DNA from 4 places in the Clostridium sp. X genome. Region 1 is predicted to be linked to each of the others. Evidence: riboswitches for the same ligand, from Rfam matches in the RefSeq annotation. Region 1 holds a riboswitch; each other region holds the start of a gene.
What was found. A riboswitch is a leader RNA that binds a small molecule or an ion and turns the genes downstream of it on or off. The one in region 1 is predicted to bind S-adenosylmethionine.
Positions count from the first base shown of each region.

Region 2: another riboswitch for S-adenosylmethionine. It lies ahead of ACX0KU_RS07605 (O-acetylhomoserine aminocarboxypropyltransferase/cysteine synthase family protein); the one in region 1 lies ahead of ACX0KU_RS15155 (methionine ABC transporter ATP-binding protein).
Region 3: another riboswitch for S-adenosylmethionine. It lies ahead of metK (methionine adenosyltransferase); the one in region 1 lies ahead of ACX0KU_RS15155 (methionine ABC transporter ATP-binding protein).
Region 4: another riboswitch for S-adenosylmethionine. It lies ahead of ACX0KU_RS02685 (homoserine dehydrogenase); the one in region 1 lies ahead of ACX0KU_RS15155 (methionine ABC transporter ATP-binding protein).

Region 1 covers NZ_CM146912.1:3,010,654-3,016,448, forward strand. Annotated here, with positions in the region: partial or broken gene ACX0KU_RS15135 (ABC transporter ATP-binding protein) at 1-408, opposite strand, end outside; gene corA (magnesium/cobalt transporter CorA) at 581-1,645, shown strand; gene ACX0KU_RS15145 (MetQ/NlpA family ABC transporter substrate-binding protein) at 1,711-2,526, opposite strand; gene ACX0KU_RS15150 (methionine ABC transporter permease) at 2,596-3,237, opposite strand; gene ACX0KU_RS15155 (methionine ABC transporter ATP-binding protein) at 3,240-4,196, opposite strand; SAM riboswitch class I at 4,271-4,386, opposite strand; gene ACX0KU_RS15160 (ferritin-like domain-containing protein) at 4,454-4,912, opposite strand; gene ilvB (biosynthetic-type acetolactate synthase large subunit) at 4,953-5,795, opposite strand, start outside.
Region 2 covers NZ_CM146912.1:1,483,116-1,488,910, reverse strand. Annotated here, with positions in the region: gene ACX0KU_RS07615 (sensor histidine kinase) at 1-310, shown strand, start outside; gene ACX0KU_RS07610 (cell shape-determining protein) at 373-2,076, opposite strand; gene ACX0KU_RS07605 (O-acetylhomoserine aminocarboxypropyltransferase/cysteine synthase family protein) at 2,197-3,474, opposite strand; SAM riboswitch class I at 3,587-3,693, opposite strand; gene asnA (aspartate--ammonia ligase) at 3,750-4,769, opposite strand; gene ACX0KU_RS07595 (Ig-like domain-containing domain) at 5,016-5,795, shown strand, end outside.
Region 3 covers NZ_CM146912.1:387,110-392,904, forward strand. Annotated here, with positions in the region: gene recD2 (SF1B family DNA helicase RecD2) at 1-813, opposite strand, end outside; gene metK (methionine adenosyltransferase) at 1,021-2,196, opposite strand; SAM riboswitch class I at 2,273-2,374, opposite strand; tRNA gene ACX0KU_RS01895 (tRNA-Tyr) at 2,551-2,635, opposite strand; tRNA gene ACX0KU_RS01900 (tRNA-Val) at 2,662-2,737, opposite strand; tRNA gene ACX0KU_RS01905 (tRNA-Tyr) at 2,751-2,835, opposite strand; tRNA gene ACX0KU_RS01910 (tRNA-Thr) at 2,841-2,916, opposite strand; gene yyaC (spore protease YyaC) at 3,156-3,707, shown strand; gene mreB (rod shape-determining protein MreB) at 3,789-4,820, opposite strand; gene spoIIID (sporulation transcriptional regulator SpoIIID) at 4,942-5,196, opposite strand; gene ACX0KU_RS01930 (peptidoglycan DD-metalloendopeptidase family protein) at 5,314-5,795, opposite strand, start outside.
Region 4 covers NZ_CM146912.1:549,852-555,646, forward strand. Annotated here, with positions in the region: gene ACX0KU_RS02675 (Ig-like domain-containing domain) at 1-549, opposite strand, end outside; gene metA (homoserine O-acetyltransferase MetA) at 866-1,768, opposite strand; gene ACX0KU_RS02685 (homoserine dehydrogenase) at 1,820-3,064, opposite strand; SAM riboswitch class I at 3,229-3,343, opposite strand; gene ACX0KU_RS02690 (NADPH-dependent FMN reductase family protein) at 3,394-4,032, opposite strand; gene ACX0KU_RS02695 (flavodoxin family protein) at 4,044-4,547, opposite strand; gene ACX0KU_RS02700 (TetR/AcrR family transcriptional regulator) at 4,589-5,170, opposite strand; gene ACX0KU_RS02705 (hypothetical protein) at 5,355-5,681, shown strand.

The sequences.
Region 1 (5,795 bases):
ATCCCATATTTCATCAATACTATCTATTATGTGAGTGCTTATAATTACACTACATCCTTGTTCCTTTAGTTCTACAAACACACTTTTAAGCTCCTTGATAGCCTTGGGATCTAGTCCTATCATAGGTTCATCAAATAAAATTACTTTAGGATTTGTAATTAACCCACAACATATGCTTACCTTTTGCTGCATTCCCTTGGAAAGCTCTTTACCCAACTTGTCTCTTTTATCAAATAAATCAAATCTTTTCAAAAGCTTTTCGGCTTTTTCTTTATAATCCTTTATAGCATATGCATTTGCTATATATTCTAGATGTTCGTACACCGTAAGCATATCATAAAGGACTGGGGTCTCTGGTACATAGCTAAATAGTTTCTTTGCCTCTATTGTTTTATTTTTATATCCACAGCTAAAACATTATCATATTGCTTAACTAAATTTTTTCACACTTAACATATTATTAATTTCTCCTTCTATTTTTTACTTTATAAGGGTAAAATTATCTTTATAGGATTATATCATATACTTATTTAAGTATACAAATTCAAGAAACCCTAGAAATTTATTGGAGGTATTGAAAATGCCCAAGCACATAAAAAGTCGAAAAAGAAAGATCGGATCTGCTCCTGGGACTTTAGTTCATATCGGAGAACATACTAGTGAAAACATAAGAATAGATTTAATAGAGTATAATGATAATATTTTTAATAAAACCTCTATAAATAATATAGAAAAAGCTTTTCATAAAAGCATAGATAGTTCTGTAATATGGATAGATATTGATGGACTTTATGATATAGATCTAGTAAAAAAAGTTGGGGATAATTTCAACATTCACTCTTTAATATTAGAAGATATTCTAAATACAGACCAGCATCCTAAAGTTGATTTAGAAAACAATTATATATACATAGTTCTTAAGATGCTCTATTACGATAAATTCTCTAAAGAAATAAAGTCTGAACAAGTTAGTTTCGTATTATTTGATGATTGTCTTATTTCCTTTCAGGAATTTCCTGGAGATGTCTTTGATAATATAAGAAACAGACTTGAGACTAATAAAAATAATATAAGAAGTAAGGGTTCCGACTATCTGCTTTACTCCTTAATAGATGCTATAGTAGATAGTTATTTTAATATATTTGAAAGTATAGGAGATGTTTTAGATAAAATCGAAAATAATCTTATGAATAACCCTACCAAAAGCTTACTATCAGATATATACAACCTTAAGAGAGATATAATTTTTCTTCGAAACTCTGTATGGCCCCTTAGGGAAATTGTAAGTACCTTAATCAAGGATGAACATATCTTAATTGACGAAAAAACTACCATATATTTAAGGGACGTTTATGATCATATCATTCAAATTATAAATGTAATTGAAACTTATAGAGATATTTTATCTGGAATGCTTGATATTTATCTTTCAAGCATGAGTAATAAAACTAATGAAGTAATGAAAGTTTTAACGGTATTCTCTACTATTTTTATCCCTCTTACATTTTTAACAGGTATTTATGGTATGAACTTTCACTATATGCCTGAGCTTAGTTTTAAGTATGGGTACCCGATTTTTTGGATTATTACCATTGCATTAATTTTATTTATGATAAATTATTTCAGGAAAAAAAATTGGTTCTAAAAAAAGGTCATGTTATGAGTAATTTACATAACATGACCTTTTAATCGTAGATTTGGGATATCTGCTTAGAATGCTGGAACTATTGCTCCCTTATATTCTTCTTCTATAAACTTTTTGATTTCTGGTGAGTTAATTGCTTCAGTTAAAGCTTTTATATATTCCTTATCTTTGTTATCTTCTTTAACAGCTAATATATTAGCATAAGGAGAATCCTTAGATTCAATTGCAAGAGCATCATTTGTAGGATTTAATCCTGCTGGTAGTGCATAGTTTGTATTAATAACTGCTGCATCTACATCTTTTAAAGTTCTTGGAAGTTGTGCTGCTTCTAATTCTTGTATTTTTATATTTTTAGGATTTTCTGTAATATCTAATTTAGTTATTAGTGCTCCTTCTTTAAATTTAAGAATTCCTTCTCTTTCAAGTAGTCTTAAAGCTCTAGCTTCATTTGTTGGATCATTTGGCACTGCAATAGTCGCTCCATCTTTTATTTCTTTTAAATCTTTTAATTTTTCTGAGTATACTCCCATTGGCTCTAAGTGAACTTTAGTAGTATATGTTAAATGTGTCTTTTTTTCTTCATTAAACTTCTCTAAATAAGGAACATGTTGGAAGAAGTTAGCATCTAATTGACCATCTTCAACAGCAGTATTAGGAATTACATAATCATTAAATACTTTGATTTCTAAAGTATAACCTTTTTTCTCAAGTATTGGTTTTACTTTTTCTAAAATTTGAGAGTGTGGTTCTGGAGTTGCTCCAACTACTATTTTCTTCTTTTCTTCTGGCTTAGCCGCTTCTTTATTTCCGCAGCCTGTAAGTCCGATAGCACCTAAAACCACTGTACTTGCTAATAAAACTGATAAAATTCTTTTTTTCATTTATAATTCCCCCTTATTATTTATTAATTCTTTTATATTTTATAAATTACTATAAATAGTATTTTATATTTATCTGTTTACCTTTTTATATATTAGTGTTCCTATTGTCTGAATAGCTTGAACAAGTACTATTAAAACTATTACTGTAGCTATTAGAACATCTGTTTTAAACATCTGATATCCATATCGCATAGCTACATCTCCAAGTCCGCCAGCTCCAATTGCACCTGCCATTGCAGAAAATCCCACTACAACTATGGCTGTAAGGGTTATCCCTGAAACAATAGAAGGTAGGGCTTCCGGAAGCATAATTTTAAATACAATTTGAGAAGTACTTGCTCCAAAGGACTTTGCAGCTTCTATTACTCCTTTATCTACTTCTTTAAGTGCTGATTCTATTACTCTTGTCACAAAAGGAGCGCAACCAATAGTTAATGGTACTATTGCTGCAGTCGTTCCAATGTAAGTTCCCAATAAAAGTCTTGTAAATGGTATTAGTAATATTAATAAAATGATAAATGGAAAAGATCTTAACACATTTATAATCATATCTAGAGTGTTATATACTGGCTCATTTGGCTTTAATCCATTTTTATCAGTAATAATCATTATAATTGCTGGTACAAAACCTATTAAAACTGCTAAAAATGTAGAAATTAAAACCATATACAGGGTTTCTCCAAGTGCTGGAATTAAAATATTAGTCAACATATCTATAGAACCTCCCAATGTACATTTTTCTCATTAAGATAAGAAGAAACTATATGTTTTTTTTCTTCTGGCACATTTATTACTAAGCTTCCAAGTACACCAACACTAAATTTTTCAAGTTTTCCCCAAACAATAGAAAAATCTATATCTAATTCTCTAGCCATAGAGGTTATTATACTATTTTGACTTAGCTCTTTTGGGAAGAATATTTTTATGTTTACTCCTTCTGTTGGGAGTACATCTTCTTCACCTAATAAATTTTCCATTTCCTTAGTTGGATTTAAGAAAACTTCCTCTACTTTTCCAGCCTGAATTACTCTTCCGCCTTCCATTAAAGCTACCTTTGTACAAGCTTCTTTTATAACTTCCATTTGATGAGTAACTATAATAACTGTTATGCCTAATTTTTCATTTATTTCTCTAAGTAATTGTAGTATAGATTTTGTAGTTTTAGGATCAAGGGCTGAAGTTGCCTCATCACACAGTAAAATACTTGGCTGAAGAGTTAATGCTCTTGCGATAGCAACTCTTTGTTTTTGTCCTCCACTAAGCTCTTTAGGCCTGCTATTAGCTTTATCCTCTAGTCCAACAAGAGCCAGTAGTTCTTTTACTCTTTTATCTATATCTTCTTTACTATATCCCCAGGTTTCTAGTGGCAAGGCAACATTTTGCCATACATTTCTTCTATTTAATAAACTAAAGTTCTGAAATATCATTCCTATATCTTTTCTAAACTCTCTAATTTCTTTTTCTTCAAGATCCTTTACTTCTCTACTACCTACTATTACATTTCCTGAATCATAGCTCTCAAGACCATTTATACATCGTAGCAGTGTAGACTTTCCAGCTCCACTATGTCCTATAATCCCAAAAATTTCTCCTTCTTCTATTTCTAAACTTACATCTTTTAAAACTTTATCTTCTCCAAAATATTTTACTATATTTTTTATCTCGATCATTGCTGCACCCCCTGCTACTTGTTGATAAAAAAATAAAGACCCAAGGATGTCCTTAGGTCTAAAATTCCTATGTATCCTCATCTTCCAGCTTTTGCTGCAGGATTTAGCACCATTGTATAAACTATAATATATACTTTATACCGGTTGCCGGGTTTCATCGGGCCAGTCCCTCCACCACTCTTGATAAGCTATATTCAATTCTTTGTTTATTATATTACTGTACAGAATAATTGTCAATAGAGTTTTAGAACTTTTTATTATTCCTCTATTTTTTCTAATTTATTCATAAGTTCAATTAAATCTTCCAAAAACTTTAAATGTTTCTTTTCTTCTTCAATAATATTTAACAAGATTTTTCTTTCTTCTTCAGTCTCTACTTCTTTTAACATTTTCTCGTATAAACTTATACTCTTTTTTTCATCTTCTGTCGCAGTTACATAAATATTAGTTTGAACTTTAGGTAAACTCTTTAGAAATTCTGTTTGACTCTTCCTTTCAAAAATACTTGTATATTTATTTAGATTACTTTCGACATTAACATTAATATCCATGTTTTTATTCATCAAACCTCTAAATATATTATAGTGTTTAGTTTCTTCTAGTGACAAAAACTCAAATATCTCTTTTAACCACTCATCCTTACAAGTCTTGGCTAGTTCCTTATAATAATTCCGTCCATCTTCTTCCATCTTCAAAGCAAATTCATATATACTCAAAACAATTCCTCCTAAATAGTTATCAAATTAATTTTATAGTCTAATACTCACTTATCATGTTGTTAATAACTTCTCCTGGAGCAACCATCGGAAATACTTTTTCTGAATAACTTATTTGACATTCTATGAGAACAGGTTCATTAAGCCCTAATGCATAATTTAATACCGCCTCTACTTCTTCTTCTTTTGTAACTCTAATTGACTTTATTCTATAAGCCTCACCAAGTTTTACAAAGTCAACTTCATCTTCAAATACAGTATGAGAAAATCTTTTGTCATAAAACATCTCTTGCCATTGATGAACCATCCCAAGACAGCTATTATTTAAAACCAACTGTATTATTGGAATTTTATATCTTGATATAGTAGCCAACTCAATAGAATTCATTTTAAAACTTCCATCCCCAGCTATATTTATAACCTTTTTTCCTGTATTTCCAAAATAAGCTCCAATAGCTGCTCCTAAACCAAATCCCATAGTCCCAAGTCCACCTGATGATATAAAAGTTCTTGGCTCCAAATACTTATAATATTGAGCTGCCCACATCTGATTTTGACCAACCTCTGTTGTTATAATGCATTTACCTTTAGTTATTTCGTATAGCTTTTCTATCACATATTGTCCACTTAATCCTTCATTTCTATTATATGATAGAGGATACTTTTCTTTCCACTCTTTAATTTGCGAATTCCAATCCCCATCAGATTTTTCATCTACAATTTTAGTTAAATCTTTCAATATAACTTTTACATCTCCACTTAAAGGAATATCTACTCTAATATTTTTCCCTAGTTCCTTTTCATCAATGTCTATATGAATTATTTTAGCATCCGGTGCAAATCCTTCAATCTTACTTGTTACACGATCATTAAACCTTGCTCC
Region 2 (5,795 bases), 1.5 Mb from region 1:
TAGAATTTTTATAGATAACAGTGTTAAATTCACACCCGAAAATGGAACTATAAAATTAAGCTCATACAATAGAATAAGCTATTTAGAAATCATAATAGAAGATACTGGTATAGGCATTGATAAAGATGATCTTCCCCATATATTTAATAGATTTTATAGAGCGGACAAATCTAGAACAAAAAATAGTGGTGGAACTGGTTTAGGTTTATCTATTGCAAAGTTAATTATAGGTAAACATAATGGAAAAATCACATTATCAAGCCAGCTTCAAAAAGGTACAAAAATATCTATATTCTTACCTGTTAATTAAAAATAAATTAATTAAGGAGAAAAGCTTTGTAAGCTTTTCTCCTTTTGTTTTTGCACTACTTATTAATTTTGTTCATTTATCTTTCCTATAACTTCCTTCTCTTCAATAATCTTTTCCTCACTTACAGCTTTAGTTTGAGTAAACTGAAGGTTATCAAAGCTTATAAGGTCTATACTAGAATTAGGATTCTTATTGTAGGTAATCTCTACTGAATCCCCCTCCCTAGTTAAAGGGAGTTCGTTTGACATATTTAAAGAAGTTATAAATATCTTGTCTTGTTTTTCCTTTAAAATTATATAATAATAGGTTGTATCTTCAACAAAAGAAGATGCAATTCTTAGAACTGTTCCTTTTTCGGTAATCTTTTCCCCACTTTTCTCTAAACCTTGCCAGTTTCCTTTGTCTTTAAGATAATTTATATAATTAGACTTAGTTTTACTTAAAGACTCTCCAGTTCCTACTGTGCTATAATCTTTAACACTAACCATAGCATATAGCTTAATTAATCCCTTCTTATCCTTTAATGACATAAAATAAGTTGCTTCATTTTCAAGATTAATTAATATTGGGAAAGTAGCTGTATACCCTAAATTCTGAACCTTACCTTCTGCCGAAGCCATTGCAGCTATTTCATGACTACCTGAAACCTTATAGAAGTTTGTTTCTTTAGTCCTTGTATTAACTAACACAAACCCTACAGTTGATTCATCATTCCCTGATGAAGTTAATCCTGTGTAATAATAACAATTTCCATCATTATAAATTATATTATATCCCTCTGTAGTTTTTAATTTATCCTTGTCAGATGGATTCCACCAACCATGAACGTACTGACCCCAATCGTTTAGTTGATTAATTGCAAAGTTTGCTGGAATTACTCTATCTACCCAACTTGGTATATCCTTCATATCATACCCTTTAACTTCACCTGTCTCAGCATCTACTATAACAACCCCATTAACTTTCGAACCACTTACACCAATAGAGTTTTCATATTTTGTAACTACCCAGTAAGGCTTTCCTGAATCATCTAGTTCAAATGAAAAATCAGTTAGTCCAACATTTTGAAAGCCTGATGTGTATATTTTTCTACGCAAATCATCTCCAAAAAAGCCTTGAGGTTGATATTTTATCTTAACTTTCTTGTCATCAATTGTTTGCACTAGTTTTATATCTTGAGGATTAGTAGAGCTTATTTGAATATACCCCGGAGTACCCTCTCTATTTGAAAACCATTTAAACATTCCTGAATGAACTAGTGGTGCCACCCAGTATAGTTGTCCATTAACATTTATCTGAGTAAATTCTGATAATTCAACTTGGCTACCTAATGCTACTTGTTCTCCTAGCTTCTTTTCCCCAAGGTTTTGAGCAAGATCTTTATCTACCATTGGAAGCTTAGTTAAATCTATAGGAGATATTTCAGAAGAAAATTCTTTTTCCTTTACCTCGCCAATCATAGTTCTATATTTACCTGAATTAAAAATACCAAGAGTAGATCCTATTTGGAATACTAACAAAATAAAAGTAATTACAGATATCCAAATTACCTTTTTAATCTGAAACTTATAAACAAGTAAAGTTGCCATAATTAAAAGTGCTATTACTTGAATTACTATTAAAGTACTTATAAAGTTTAAAGATAGCACTGGCATTGTAATATATCCTAAAATCAATGTGACTATAACTAGTATTACGGTTATAGCTATAGCTACAGTCTTTTTACTTGATACCTTCGATTTATTTATTGTTTTTCCTTTATTCATAATTTCCCCCAATATTAAAGACCTTATTATATCTTATACTATACCATATTATAAGATATAAAACTATTGGGACTTTATGCCTAAGAAAGCCCTGTATTCAACCGAATACAGGGCTTTTTATTATATTTGTGCTAAAGCATTTTCAATATCATTAATTAAATCATCTATTCCTTCAATTCCAACGGAAACTCTTATAAGTTCTGGATTAACTCCAGCTTGTCTTTGGCTTTCTTCATCTAATTGTTGATGTGTTGTAGATGCTGGATGTATTACAAGAGATTTAGCATCTCCTACATTTGCAAGGAGTGAGAAAATTTCTAATGAATTTATAAATTTCACACCGCTTTCTAATCCACCCTTTACTCCGAAAGTAAATATAGCTCCAGCTCCTTTTGGAAGATACTTCTCTGCAAGAGTTTTATATTTGCTATCAGCTAAACCTGGGTAGTTTACCCACTCAACTTTAGGGTGATTACTTAAATATTCTGCAAGCTTTTTAGCATTCTCTACATGTCTTTCTACTCTAAGCGATAATGTTTCAAGACCTATTAATAATTGGAAAGAGTTAAATGGAGATATACATGCTCCTGTATCTCTTAATAATGCAGTTCTAAGTCTTAAGATATAAGCTGCTTCTTTAAAAGCTTCATAGTAAGAAAGTCCGTTATAGCTCTTATCCGGTTCAACAAGTTTTGGGAACTTACCATTATTCCAATCAAACTTTCCTGAGTCTACTACTATTCCCCCTATAGATGTACCATGACCTCCTATATACTTTGTAGCTGAATGTACTACAATATCTGCTCCAAATTCAAATGGTCTGCAAAGGTATGGAGTTGCAAAAGTATTATCTATAATTAGCGGAACTCCATTTTTATGAGCAACGTCTGCTATGGCTTCTATATCACATATATTAATTCCTGGATTTCCTATTGTTTCTATAAATACTGCTTTAGTTTTTTCTGTTATAGCCTTTTGAAAATTTTCTACATTTTCTGGATCTACAAAGTTAACCTTAATTCCAAAGTTAGGTAAAGTATTTTCAAATAAAGAATAAGTACCACCATATATTGTAGATGCTGCTACAATTTCATCTCCGCTACCAGCAATATTTAAGATAGCATATGTTATAGCTGCCATTCCTGATGCCGTTGCAACTGCTCCAACCCCACCTTCTAATAAAGTAACTCTCTTCTCAAAAACATCTGTAGTTGGATTCATGATACGAGTATAAATATTTCCAAACTTCTTTAAACCAAATAAATCAGCTGCATCTTGTGTATCTTCAAATACATAAGAAGTTGTTTGATATAGTGGTACAGCTCTTGATTTTGTTACAGCATCTATTTCTTGCCCACCGTGTAATTGAATTGTTTCAAAAGATAATTGTTTTGTCATTTTTAATTGCCCCCTTAGTAATTTCGTTACAGAAACTCCTTGTCTATTTTGCCCCGATAAAATAAAAAAATCTTTCTGTAGATAAGCTACAGAAAGATTTTAATCTCTCAGTTCCTTATCTTCCAGGTATAAATACCTGCTGGATTTAGCACCTTAAAACATTGCTGTTTAGGTTGCCGGACGTCATCGGGCCAGTCCCTCGGTCACTCTTGATAAGAAGTTCCGTATTTAATTTATCTAATAATAACAAGCTTTTCATAGTTTGTCAATAAGTTTTATAATAATTGTATTCCTGATTCTTCACACTCTTTTATAATGTCTTCTGACCATATAGAAGATTGAACTTCACCTATATGAGCTTTTCTTAAGAAAAACATACATATTCTTGATTGACCAATTCCCCCACCCATTGTTAAAGGAAGTTTATCCTCTACAAGCATTTTGTGGAATTCTAATTCTATTCTTTCCATACAACCTTCTTTTTCTAATTGAGATACTAATGATTCTTTATCTACTCTAATACCCATAGAAGAAAGCTCAAAAGCGCACTCTAAAAGAGGATTCCAAAATACAATATCTCCATTTAATTGCCAATCATCATAATCTGGTGCTCTTCCATCATGTTTTTCGCCTGATGCTAATTTATCTCCTATTTTCATTATAAAGACTGCACCTTTATCTTCTGCTATTTTATTTTCTCTTTCTTTAGCAATTAAACCAGGATACATATCTTCTAACTCTTGAGTAGTTATAAATGTAATCTTTTCTGGTAATATTTTATCTATCTCAGGATATTTGCTATTGATAAATTCTTCAGTAGCTTTGAACACTTCATATATCCCTTCTACTGTACCTTTTAGTTTATCAATAGTTCTGTCTTCTTTGCTTATAACCTTTTCCCAATCCCATTGGTCTACATACATAGAATGAAGGTTATCTAACTCTTCATCTCTTCTTATAGCATTCATGTCTGTATAAAGGCCTTCTCCTGAAGTAAAACCATATCTATATAATGCCATTCTCTTCCATTTAGCTAATGAATGTACTATTTGTATTTCTTCATCTTTAATATCTAATGCATCAAAACCTACTGGTCTTTCTACTCCATTTAAATTGTCATTAAGTCCTGTAGATGCCTTTACAAATAAAGGTGCTGATACTCTAGTTAAATTTAATTTATATGCAAGCTCTCTTTCAAAATAATCTTTAAGCTTTTTTATTGCTATTTCTGTTTTTCTTAAATCTAAGCTTGAATGATAAGCTTTAGGAATTATAACCTTTTTAACAGTTTCCATATTTCCTGCCCCCAAATCCCAATATTTTAAATATCTAATTCATTAAAAATTATAACCTCTTTATTGTAGTTTTTCAATATATTTTACGTTATTTTATCAAGATATTAATATTAAAGCCTCAAATTTTATAATCAATAAATTTCTAGTAAATAAGAGTGGTTTTTTTATGAATTCAAAAAAATTCCCTTATAATTATTCAACTATAGTATACTTAACATAGTAAATAAGTTATGAGAAGGTGTTAATTTGAAATCTAATAACAGAACTACTAAACTTGTATCTTTATCTTTTATTTTAGTATTTACAATAAATATTTTTTTTATGAATACTTCCACTAAAGCCCAGCCTGTAAATGTAGAAATTCCAAGCATAGAGAATAAGGAAATTCTTGAAAAACAATTTATAAATCCTAGTAATACAAAGGAAAAATCACGTTTGTATTACCTTAAGGATATCGATTCTAAAACTCCTGTTATCTTTTTTTGTCATGGGTATGGTGGGTCAGATCCTAATTTATATAAAAATTTAATCAATCATATCGTAAGCCAAGGCTATATAGTTGTTTATATACCTTATCCTATTATTCCTTTACCTATTAATAAAACAGTAATAGAAGAAAAATATACTATATTATGGGATGGTATTGAAGAATCAGTAAAATCATATGGAGATTTAATGGATCTAACAAAGATAGGATTTGTTGGGCACTCCTTTGGTGCCGGCGCACTCCCTGCACTTACTTATAAAGCTATAGAGAGTAATAACTGGGGTACATCTGGCGCTTTTATGTATATGTTGGCTCCTTGGTATTCTTATCAAATAACTCAAGAGCAATTAAGTAACTTTCCAAAACAGACTAAACTAATAATGGAAGTTTTCAACGATGATGTTACTAATGATCACAGAATGGCAAAAGATATATTTGAAAATATTAGTATACCAAATAGTGAGAAGGACTTTATTAATCTGTATAGTTCTTATAACTCTAATCTAGTGGCACTAGCAAGTCACGGGGTTCCTCTTAAC
Region 3 (5,795 bases), 480 kb from region 1:
TTCCTCATTATCAATAAGTTCTATTTTTAATTTTCCACTCAATACAGTATCTTGCAAATTATTTTCAATATCTTCTTTAGATACACCTAATATTTCTTGAGATTCTTTTAAAACTTTGTCTAAAGGCATATATGTGTTTCCCATAGAACAAAACTGATTAACTATATATTTTATGCCTGACTGTATTCTAAAAGGAGAATTATTTTCTACCCCTAAACTTCGTGCTATTTTATCTGCTGTTTTAAATCCAATCCCTGCTATATCATCAGTTAGTTTATAAGGATTTTCTTTAACTTCATTTATAGAACTTGATCCATACCTTTTATGAATCTTTATGCACTGTTTAACTGTAACTCCATAAGTCTGTAGAAAGACCATTATACTTCTTATCTCTCTTTGCTTAGCATAAGACTTAGATATAGTTTCTACTTTTTTATCCCCAATTCCCTCTATCTCTTTTAGTCGTTCAATATTCTCATCAAGTATATCTAAAGTACTTTCTCCAAATTGTTCTACAATTTTTTTCGCAGTAACAGGACCTATACCTGATATTATTCCTGAAGATAGATACTTCTCTATTCCTTCCAAAGAGTTAGGAATTATTTCTTCACAAGAAGTAACTTTAAATTGTTCACCAAATTGAGGATGGTTAAACCATTCCCCTTGTAACTTTAAATTTTGACCTTCTGATATGTAAGGTATACATCCAGTGATAACAATTTTCTTTTTTTTATCTTTTATATGTGCTACCACATATCCGTTGTCTTCATTTTTAAATACAATTGCTTCTACAGTTCCATCTATCTCATGCATAAGATCGCTCCCATAATATCATTAGCACTATGTAAATTTTAGTTTGTTAAATTAATTATAAGACATATAACCATAACTTCTCAACTAATTATATTATATAATAGTTTTGCCATTTGCTTACACGATAAGTCACAATATATACATATTTAACTTTATAACTAAATTAAAGGCTAATGTCTTAAAATCAACATTAGCCTTTATGTTTAATTATATATGTTTTTTTATCTCTTCTACTTTATCTAAATTTTCCCATGGAACATTTAAATCTACTCTACCGAAATGACCATAAGCTGCCGTTTGTCTATATAAAGGCTTTCTCAAACCTAAGTCTCTTATAATTGCACCTGGTCTTAAATCAAATACATTATTTACTATTTCTACTATCTTATTATCCTCTATTTTACCTGTTCCAAAGGTATTAACTAATAGAGATACAGGATGAGCAACTCCTATTGCATAAGCTAAACCTATCTCTAGTTTTTCTGCAATTCCTGCTGCTACTAAATTTTTAGCAACCCATCTTGCTGCATATGCTGCTGATCTATCAACCTTTGTTGGATCCTTTCCTGAGAAAGCTCCACCACCATGTCTGCCGTATCCACCATAAGTGTCAACTATAATCTTTCTTCCCGTAAGACCCGTGTCTCCATTCGGTCCACCAATAACAAATCTTCCCGTAGGATTAATGTAATAGTTAGTTTTTTCATCTAACCACTCATTAGATATTACTACCTTTATTACATGTTCCATAAGATCACTATGTATTTGCTCTTGAGTAATTTCTGGATCATGTTGTGTAGAAATTACCACAGCATCTATTCTAGTAGGTTTGTCGTCTTCATATTCTACCGTAACCTGTGTCTTTCCATCTGGTCTTAAATACGATAATGTTCCATTCTTTCTAACTTCTGATAATCTTCTAGCAAGTTTATGAGCCATACTTATTGGAAGAGGCATATATTCTTCTGTTTCATTTGATGCAAATCCGAACATTAAACCTTGATCTCCTGCTCCTACTGCCTCAACTTCATCTTTTTCTCCACGTCTTGACTCTAATGCTTCATCTACTCCCATAGCTATATCTGCTGATTGTTCATCAATAGATGTTAATACAGAGCAAGTTTCAGCATCAAATCCATATTTAGCTCTTGTATAACCGATATCGCTTATAACTCCTCTAACTAACTTTGGAATATCAACATAGCAGTTTGTTGATATCTCTCCCATAACCATAACCATACCAGTAGTAACTGCCGTCTCACAAGCTACTCTTCCATATGGATCTTTTTCTAAAATAGCATCTAGAATAGCATCTGAAACTTGGTCACATATTTTATCTGGATGTCCTTCTGTTACTGATTCTGACGTAAATAATCTTTTCATTTTAAGATCCCCTTTCTAACAAAAAAAATAAACCTCTTAATTTATTAAGGAGGTCGATTTGCGTGAATAATGTAATTTCTTATCTTGCAGATTGCTCTGCAGGAATTAGCACCTTAGTATTAATCATACCGGTTGCTGGGTTTCACAGGGCCGCTCCCTCCACCTCTCTTGATAAGTTTTTCTTATCTTATATTCAATTTTAAAACAAAATAATATTATCATATGTAACATGTAAGTGTCAAGAATCTACATTGATTTATTATTAATTTTGTCGATTTGTCATTTAAATATTGATTATGTTCTCGATTTTTTTTATGAAAGTAAAAAAGATATCAAAATTTGATATCTTTTTCTTGGTGGAGGAGGACGGATTCGAACCATCGAAACGAAACGTAACAGATTTACAGTCTGCCCCCTTTGGCCACTCGGGAACTCCTCCATAATTATTAACTTATTAAAATTACATGGTGGGCACAACAGGGATCGAACCTGTGACCCCCTGCTTGTAAGGCAGGTGCTCTCCCAGCTGAGCTATGCGCCCATATATTATATGATGGTGGAGGAGGACGGATTCGAACCATCGAAACGAAACGTAACAGATTTACAGTCTGCCCCCTTTGGCCACTCGGGAACTCCTCCACAATTGGTGCTGGCATCAGGAATTGAACCCGAAACCTACTGATTACAAGTCAGTTGCTCTACCAATTGAGCTATGCCAGCATATATTATTTTTAGCACTTAGTTGTTTCATTTATTGACATCAACCGCGCCAACGAATATTAGTATACCTAGAATTATCTTTTATTTCAAATCTATTTTTTTTAATTACAGAAAACTACAAGCTTTAAGATTCAATTTACTGCTATTTTCTCTATATTACTATACATTATAAATTAAGTTCAATTTTATTTCATATAACATTTAACTTTCTCATATACATTATCAAGGAGGTGTCGTTCTTGAATAAAGTGAGAGCTAACTTTAAAGATAATCTATCATACTACGATATCGCATATTTTATAAAGGATTATATAACTAAAGATTCTGTAGTAGTTTGCATCGGTACTGATAGATGTATAGGTGATTGTCTTGGTCCTCTAGTCGGAACCTTACTTAAGAGTAAAAATTATCCGCTAACTGTATATGGAACAGTTGAAGATCCTATACACGCTTTAAATATAGATAAGCAATTGCAACAAATAAAAAAAGCACATCCAGGTTCTACAATAATAGGTATAGATGCTTGCCTGGGGGATACTAATAACATTGGTGAGATACAAGCGCGAGATTATCCTATCCATCCCGGAAAAGGTGTAGGAAAAGTTCTTCCTGACGTTGGAGATGCTTCCATAATTGGTATTGTAGATTCTAGTGACAATAATGAATTATTCACTAATAGAAATATACGACTTAGTCTAATAATGAATATGGCAGAAGTTATTACTGATGCTTTACTTCATTCTTACTACTTATATAGTATAGATAGTAAGACTAATAATAGTATTATTTAACAAAACAAAAATAAGCTCTGTAATTGTTTTAGCCAATTATAGAGCTTATTTTTGCATAATAATATACGCATTTAAATATAATTAATCTAATAAACTTATATCTTTGCCTTTATATGATGCATCAATCTTATCAAGATAATTTAGAACTTCTCCTGTTCCCATTGCAACTGTTGAAACTGAGTCCTGCGCAACATATACTGGAACCTTAGTTACTTCTCCTATTAACTTGTCTAATCCATTCAACAAAGCACCTCCACCAGTCATCACAATACCTTTATCAGCTATATCTGCTGCTAATTCAGGGGGAGTTTTCTCTAGTACAGATCGAGTACATTCTGCTATATCATTCACTGCTTCGCTTAATGCTTCCCTCATTTCTTCTGAGGATACACTTATATTTTTAGGTAGTCCTGTTATTAAATCTCTACCTCTTATTTCCATACTAATATCTTCTTCTCTTTTATATGCTGTTCCTATATTCACCTTTAATGCTTCTGATGTTCTTTCACCTATCATTAATTTATGTTTTTTTCTTATGTATCTCATTATAGCTTCGTCAAAACTGTCCCCTGCAACTTTAATGGAGCTTCTTACAACTGCTCCTCCTAGAGAAATAACTGCAATATCAGTAGTTCCTCCTCCAATATCTATAACCATATTTCCACTAGCCTTAGTTGTATCCAGTCCAGCTCCAATAGCTGCTGCTAAAGGTTCTTCTATTAAAAATACTTTTTTAGCCCCCGCATTAACAGCGGCATCTTTAACAGCTCTTTTTTCTACTTCTGTAGCTTCACAAGGAACACATATAACAACTCTCGGAGCGCCAACCCTCTTTTTTCCGCAAGCTTTTCTAATAAAATGCTTTAGCATTTTTTCTGTTATATCATAATCCGATATTACTCCATCCCTCAATGGACGAATAGCCACTATATTACCTGGAGTTCTTCCTATCATTTGTCTAGCTTCTTCACCTACAGCTAAAACTCTATTAGTATTCTTATCAATAGCTACAACCGAAGGCTCTTTTAATACTATGCCTTTTCCTTTTATATATACTAAAACTGTAGCTGTACCCAAATCTATACCCATATCTGTGCTCATTCTAAAAAACATTTCTATTTCAACTCCTGCTCTTTTGTAAATTAAACTATATTATATAACTATTATATATGTTTACTACTACTTATTCCATAGTATTACAAAAAAATCACTTTTTTTATTAAATAGAAATGTATTATCCTTCTATAACTTTATATTTCATCTTAGTTGCTTTTCCGCCCCTAATATGTCTTTCTGATTTATTTATATCTAGAATATCCTTAGCTTCCTTAGCCACTTGCGGATTAATTTTAGGTAACCTCTCTGTCATATCTTTGTGTATAGTACTTTTACTAACTCCAAAAACTTTTGCCGTTTTTCTTATTGTAGCTTTAGATTCTATTATATATCTAGCAACTTCAAGTACCCGCTCTTCAATGTAATCTTTCAAAGTGCTACCTCCTTAACCTTATATATTTATAAATATGCAATTATGTTATTTTAAATTACTATATACTTGTTATTTGGCCATTTTCCGATAATATCGGAAAATGGCTATTAATAACTGTTAGTACTTCACATATTTTTCTGGATTTTCACTTGCAAACTGTGGTTCATCTTTTGAATTTTTAAGTACTTGGAAGTGAAGAAAGTCCTGTCCTTCCTCTTTTGAAATACCTCTCAATGAGCTATTTCCCACTTTTCCAATTTGTTGTCCTTGAGTAACTTTATCACCTTTTTTAACTTTAATATCTTTGTCTAAGTTTCCATAGAAAGTTGTCTTTCCACTCTCTGGATGATAAATAGTTACAGAATTACCAAATGAACCATTTTGTTCTACTAGTTTAACTTCTCCATTAGCAGTAGCTTTTACCACACTGCCAGCTTTAGCTTTAACATTTATACCAAAATTAGGTCTATATGTTTGTGAAGTTTCCCACCATACAGGTGTTTGAGAGTATTTCATTGCTATAGTTCCCTCAACTGGCTTTATAAATGTTGGTTCTGTAGTCTTTGATACAGCAATTTCTTGTTTTGTTGGAATTTCTA
Region 4 (5,795 bases), 650 kb from region 1:
TTCTAATTCTTCTTCATCTTCTATTACTACTTCTTCATTCGATTCTTCAGTATCTTCTACCGCTTCATCTAAGTCTTGGTTTTCCTCTGCTTCTACTTCTTCATCTTGTGCCTCTTCAGTTTCTTCAGAGACTTCCTCAGTTACTATATTTTCTTCTGAAGTTTCTGCACTTTCTTCTAAAACATTTGTTTCTGTGGTGTTTTCATCTATACTATCTTCTTCACTATTATCTGTAGTAGATATTCCAACCTCGAAATAACTTTTTATTTGATCTTCTATTTTTAGAGTTTCTTTTTCAATTGAACTTATGCGTTTTAAAATTACATCTGTCATCTTAAATAAGTGTTTATTTAATTTCTCATTTTTTTTATTCTCTTGTTTATCTTTTCCTTTAGAATCCTCTTTTTTTGTACTTTCTTTTTCTTTAACCTCTACCTTATTAGTAATAATATTTTTAACATTATTAGGCTTAGCACTTGCATAACTAGTCGGTAATATGAATGTACATACAATTATTGCAGTTAATAAAACTTTTAACCTTTTATTCATAATTATTCCTCCTATGTATTTTTTTAATTAAATTATACTATTAATTAAAACGCTTGTCTATTTTTTTAAACATCAAATTTAGCTTAAGATATATTGTATTTGGTATATATTACCTTTTATAAATCAATTATATATTATAACTTTTTGTCAAATTTAAGAGAATATTATTATTTACCAGATTAGATGCAGTTTTAGAAGTATTAGATAATAAAGCAATAAAGTGCAGGATATATTATTATCCTGCACTTTACTTAGTGTAGCTGTAATTCTATAAAATTATATTTTCAAAGTTAGTACCTTAATATTCTCTTACCTATTACCTAAAAGGAGTCTCTTGATAAACATAGTAGTTAAGCCAATTTGAAAATAATAAATTAGCGTGAGCTCTCCATCTTACTATAGGCTCATTACTCGGATTATCGTCTGCAAAGTAATGCTTAGGTACTTCTATATCTAATCCCTTATTAATATCTCTATCATACTCGGACTTTAAGGTTAATGGATCATATTCAGAATGTCCTGTTACAAATATTTGTTTCCCATTTTTTGATATAACCATATATACTCCTGATTCTTCAGATTCTGACAATATTTCAAGCTCTGGAACCTTATCTATATCTTCTCTTGAAACGTCAGTATGCCTTGAATGAGGTACATAAAACTTATTGTCAAAACCTCTTAAAAGCATTACTCCTTCACCTAGCACATTATGCGGAAATACTCCAAACATCTTTTCTCCAAGTTGATATTTTGGTATTCCAAAGTGGTGATAAAGTCCTGCTTGAGCTCCCCAACATATATGCAGTGTAGATGTAACGTTTGTAGTTGAGAAATCCATTATTTCTTTTAATTGATTCCAGTAATCAACTTCCTCAAACTCTAAATGTTCAATAGGTGCCCCTGTTATTATCATTCCATCAAACTTTTCTTCTTTTATATCCTTAAAGGTTTTATAAAAGCTAGATAAATGTTCATCTGAAGTATTTTTAGACTTATGTTCTTCAATGTGAAGAAGAGTTATATCCACCTGTAAGGGTGTATTTCCTAACAAACGTAAAATTTGAGTTTCTGTTTGTATTTTAGTCGGCATTAAGTTTAAAATAACTATTTTTAATGCTCTAATATCTTGATGAATTGCTCTCTCCTCATGCATTACAAATACATTCTCATCAGCAAGAATTTTAGCTGCTGGAAGACTTTCTGGTATTACTATCGGCATTGTACTACCTCCTTACCCCATTACTTAATTTAAATTTATATAAAAACTGAACTATGAAGTTCCCAATTTCATCATTTTTTTAATGCTTGTTATTTTATTTATGTTCTGTAGCTTCTCTATATTAAGATCTAATGAAACTTCATTCTCACTTTGTACAAAAACTACTACCTCATCCTGGTCATTTCCTTTTTCATTTAAAAAATAACAACTTGTGAAAGACTCACTTAAATCACACATAATCTTTAGTCTATCATCAGTTTTTATTCTAAGCATCCAATCACTTTTATACATCCACTTATCTTTCACAGTAGCTTTTTTTCTCGCTGGTTGAAATACCTTTTTTCCTTTGTTTTCTATAATGTCAATAATATCTCCAAAGACAGCACTAGCTGTCGGAAGCTTACCTGCTCCCTTTCCATAGAAAAATACTTCCCCTACAGCATCTCCATCTAGTAATATGCCATTAAACTCATTTTCCACTTTTGATATTTGACTTGATGTACTTACCATCACCGGTTTTACAGTTGCATATATACCATCTTCATCATTTTTGCTAAGAGCTAGAAGCTTTATATTGCAATTTGCTTCTTTAGCTGATTTTATATCCACTTCATCTATTTCATTTATGCCTATTGTTTTAATATCTTCCCAACTAACCTTTTCATTGTAAGATATAGTAGAGAGTATTGATAATTTTCTAGCAGCATCATATCCCATAACATCAGACTCTGGATTAGATTCAGCAAATCCAAGTTCTTGAGCTAATTTAAGAGCATCCTCATATTTCATTCCATCTTCATGCATCTTTGATAGTATAAAATTAGTAGTTCCATTTAATATACCCTGTAAACTCTTTATCTCATTTCCAACAAGACATTCACTTAAAGGCTTTAGTATTGGAATTCCTCCACCTACACTAGCTTCAAAGTATAATTTAACGTCATTCTTATTAGCCAGGTCCAAAAGTTCTTCTCCGTATTTTGCAATTAAGTCTTTATTAGCAGTTACTACATGCTTTTTCATATTAAGTGCCTTCTTTATATACTCGTAAGCTGGATGAATGCCCCCCATTACCTCAACTACTATATTTAGGCTATTAGTAAATATGTCATCAATATTATCTGTTATTAATTCAAAGTCCTCACTGTTTAAATATTTTTCTATATTTCTTACAAGTACTTTTGATACTACTATGTCTTCGCCTGTTCTATCTTTTAATTTATTTGAATTTTTCTTTATAAGCTCTATAACCCCAGAACCTACAGTTCCACTTCCAAGTATAGCTATATTTATCATGATATCCTCCCCAAGAAATGCTCACCTTCATGTATTAACGCGTTACAACTTTACTAATCTGCCCCAGTAAATATAAATGAGTAAAATAAAAAATCGCTTCTTAAATCTTATAAGAAGCGATTATGCGTTAGCTCATTAATTAATATTAATAATGATAATCATGCTTCTTATCTCTCAGGAAATTCTCCTGCAGGAATTAGCACATTTCCAGTTTAAATAAATTAAACTGGCTGTTGCCGGGCTTCATAGGGCCAGTCCCTCAGCCGCTCTTGATAAGATTTAGCGAACTATTAAATTTTATATTATTTTACATCTATGATTAAACAATGTCAAGATTTTTTTGTAAATAAATCTCTCTTTTTTAATCCATTTGCCTTAATTTGCTGACGCCAACCCATTTCTGCTGCCAACTTATATATAACTCTCGGAAAATTTGGTGATATATATATATTATCTCCTGTAGTACATGTATATATACTATTTGCAATAGTTTTTATTGCTTCTGAAAAATTCTTTTTAGGTCCTTTTCCCTCTGGAATGCTTGCAAACATTGGCAGCATTCCGCCTCCACCAATACCAAGTCCTTGTCCCCAATTAATCTTTGCTTTTTCACACCAATTTTTCATTATTTCTAATGCTATGCTATTTTGCTGCCCTTCATAAAATCCACAATTCACAATAGAATATACAGTTATTTTATGAATTAATTTTGTTTTTAAATATGTTTCTATTTGATAAAGACAGTCTACTAAATGTGAAGGGATTCCATCAAAATATAAGGGAAATGCAAACACTAGTACATTACATTGTACTATATGTTCTAGCTCTTCATTACTTAATTTAGCTGTTCTAAGATTACATTCTATAATTTCATTTTCTTTAGGTAATAAAGACTTTAATGTATGTACTATATATTCAGATCCACTATTTTTTGCTTTAGGACTTCCATTGATTAAAGCTATTTTCATAATAACACCCCTTACCCCATAAATCCTTTTATTTCTCCAATATCATGAATAAATGTAACCTTCCAACTGCTACAATCTAGGTTAATTGCGTTTGCCTTTATTAGTTTTTCTGCTGTTTGTTTTTCTCGTTCCGTGATATTTTCACCGTAAAACCATATATTTAAATTAAACTTATTATCATATCTTCGTCTGTGGTGCATTTCTCCATTCCTGATTGAAAAATATGGATGTATATATGGAATACTTCTATCCATTATATTCTTTATAAATAAACTAAATCCACCATAAAAACATTCACTAATGATATTAACTTCATGACTTTTTGATAGGTATTCTCCCATGTTCTCATATTTGTCTCGTATTACACAAACAGCAGGGGTTTTTACCCAACATCCAAAACATCCTATGCAATTATGAATAGTGTTATCATTAGATACTATTTTTATATTATCTAGTGTACTTGGTAATAACTCTTTAGCTTTTTCTTCTTGTAAATCATGTATTAGTAATTTCATATTACACACCCCTTCAATATAAAAAGTTAGTTAGAATTCTATTATTCTAGCCTTTTCTCCTGTATGCTTAATTGATATTTAATTCCACAAAATGAATCCATTAATATTTTTACTATTTGGTCTTCTGTAAAATCACAATAGTTAGTAGCTATCATTGAGGCAATTCCATGAGTCATTAGCCATATATCAACGAATAACTGCTCAATGTTCTCTGAATTAAGCTCTGTTATTTCCGATATCATTCCTAATCTTTTTTTATTGTCATTATTCTTTATCATTTCAAATATACTTCTGCCTTTGAATTCATCGGACATAAAAAGTAGTTTGAAAAGATTTCTCTCTTTTTTAGCAAAATCAGTATAGAGTAATCCTACTCCTAAAAAAGGATTTTTATGTCGCTCTTCTCCATGTATCATATAGTCATCAAAGATATTTTCTACCTTTTTATATAAATCCCTTTTTAACTTATCCATATTTTCAAAGTTTCTAAATATTGGCTGAATCGAACAGCCTAAAGACCTAGCAATTTCTCTAGCCTTTACACTAGCTATCCCTTTTTCTCTTGTTATTTCAACTGCTGCATTAAGAATATCATCTTCTGTAATCTTTATCTTAGGTGGCATTTATAATTCCCTCACTTTTAAATATCATCTGATACATATCATATGATATTTATTCTATAGTATAATTTTCCTCTTGTCAATTGATAAAAAACTACTTGATATTCTTTTGATAAAATTATATAATATACCCCATAGGGGTATTAAATCCTCAAAGTTAAATATATTAATTATAGGAGGGTTTATCATGAAAAAAAGAAAATCTCATATGAAATGGTCTTGGATTATTATGATTAGTTTTATTGTATTGTCTATACTTGATATAAGATTTGGCTTTCTAGGGTTTCTTTGCATAACAGTACCTTTGTATCATGCAATAAGAGGAAGAGGTAAAATCCACTGTTCTCATTATTGTCCTAGAGGTTCTCTATTAGGAAATTTTCTTAAGCATATATCCTTAGATAATAACATGCCATCTTATCTAAGAAGTAAAAAAAGTAAAGAATATACTATTAGGCTTAATGCTGATTATGTTTACTATATCTCTTATCCACTCTGGCTTTGTTCCTCATAAAGTTGCCTTTGCTGTATTTAGACTTATGATGTCATCTTTAGCTGTAGGGGTTCTTATGGGTATTATATTTAAACCTCGAAGCTGGTGTCAGGTATGCCCTATGGGGTATGGTAC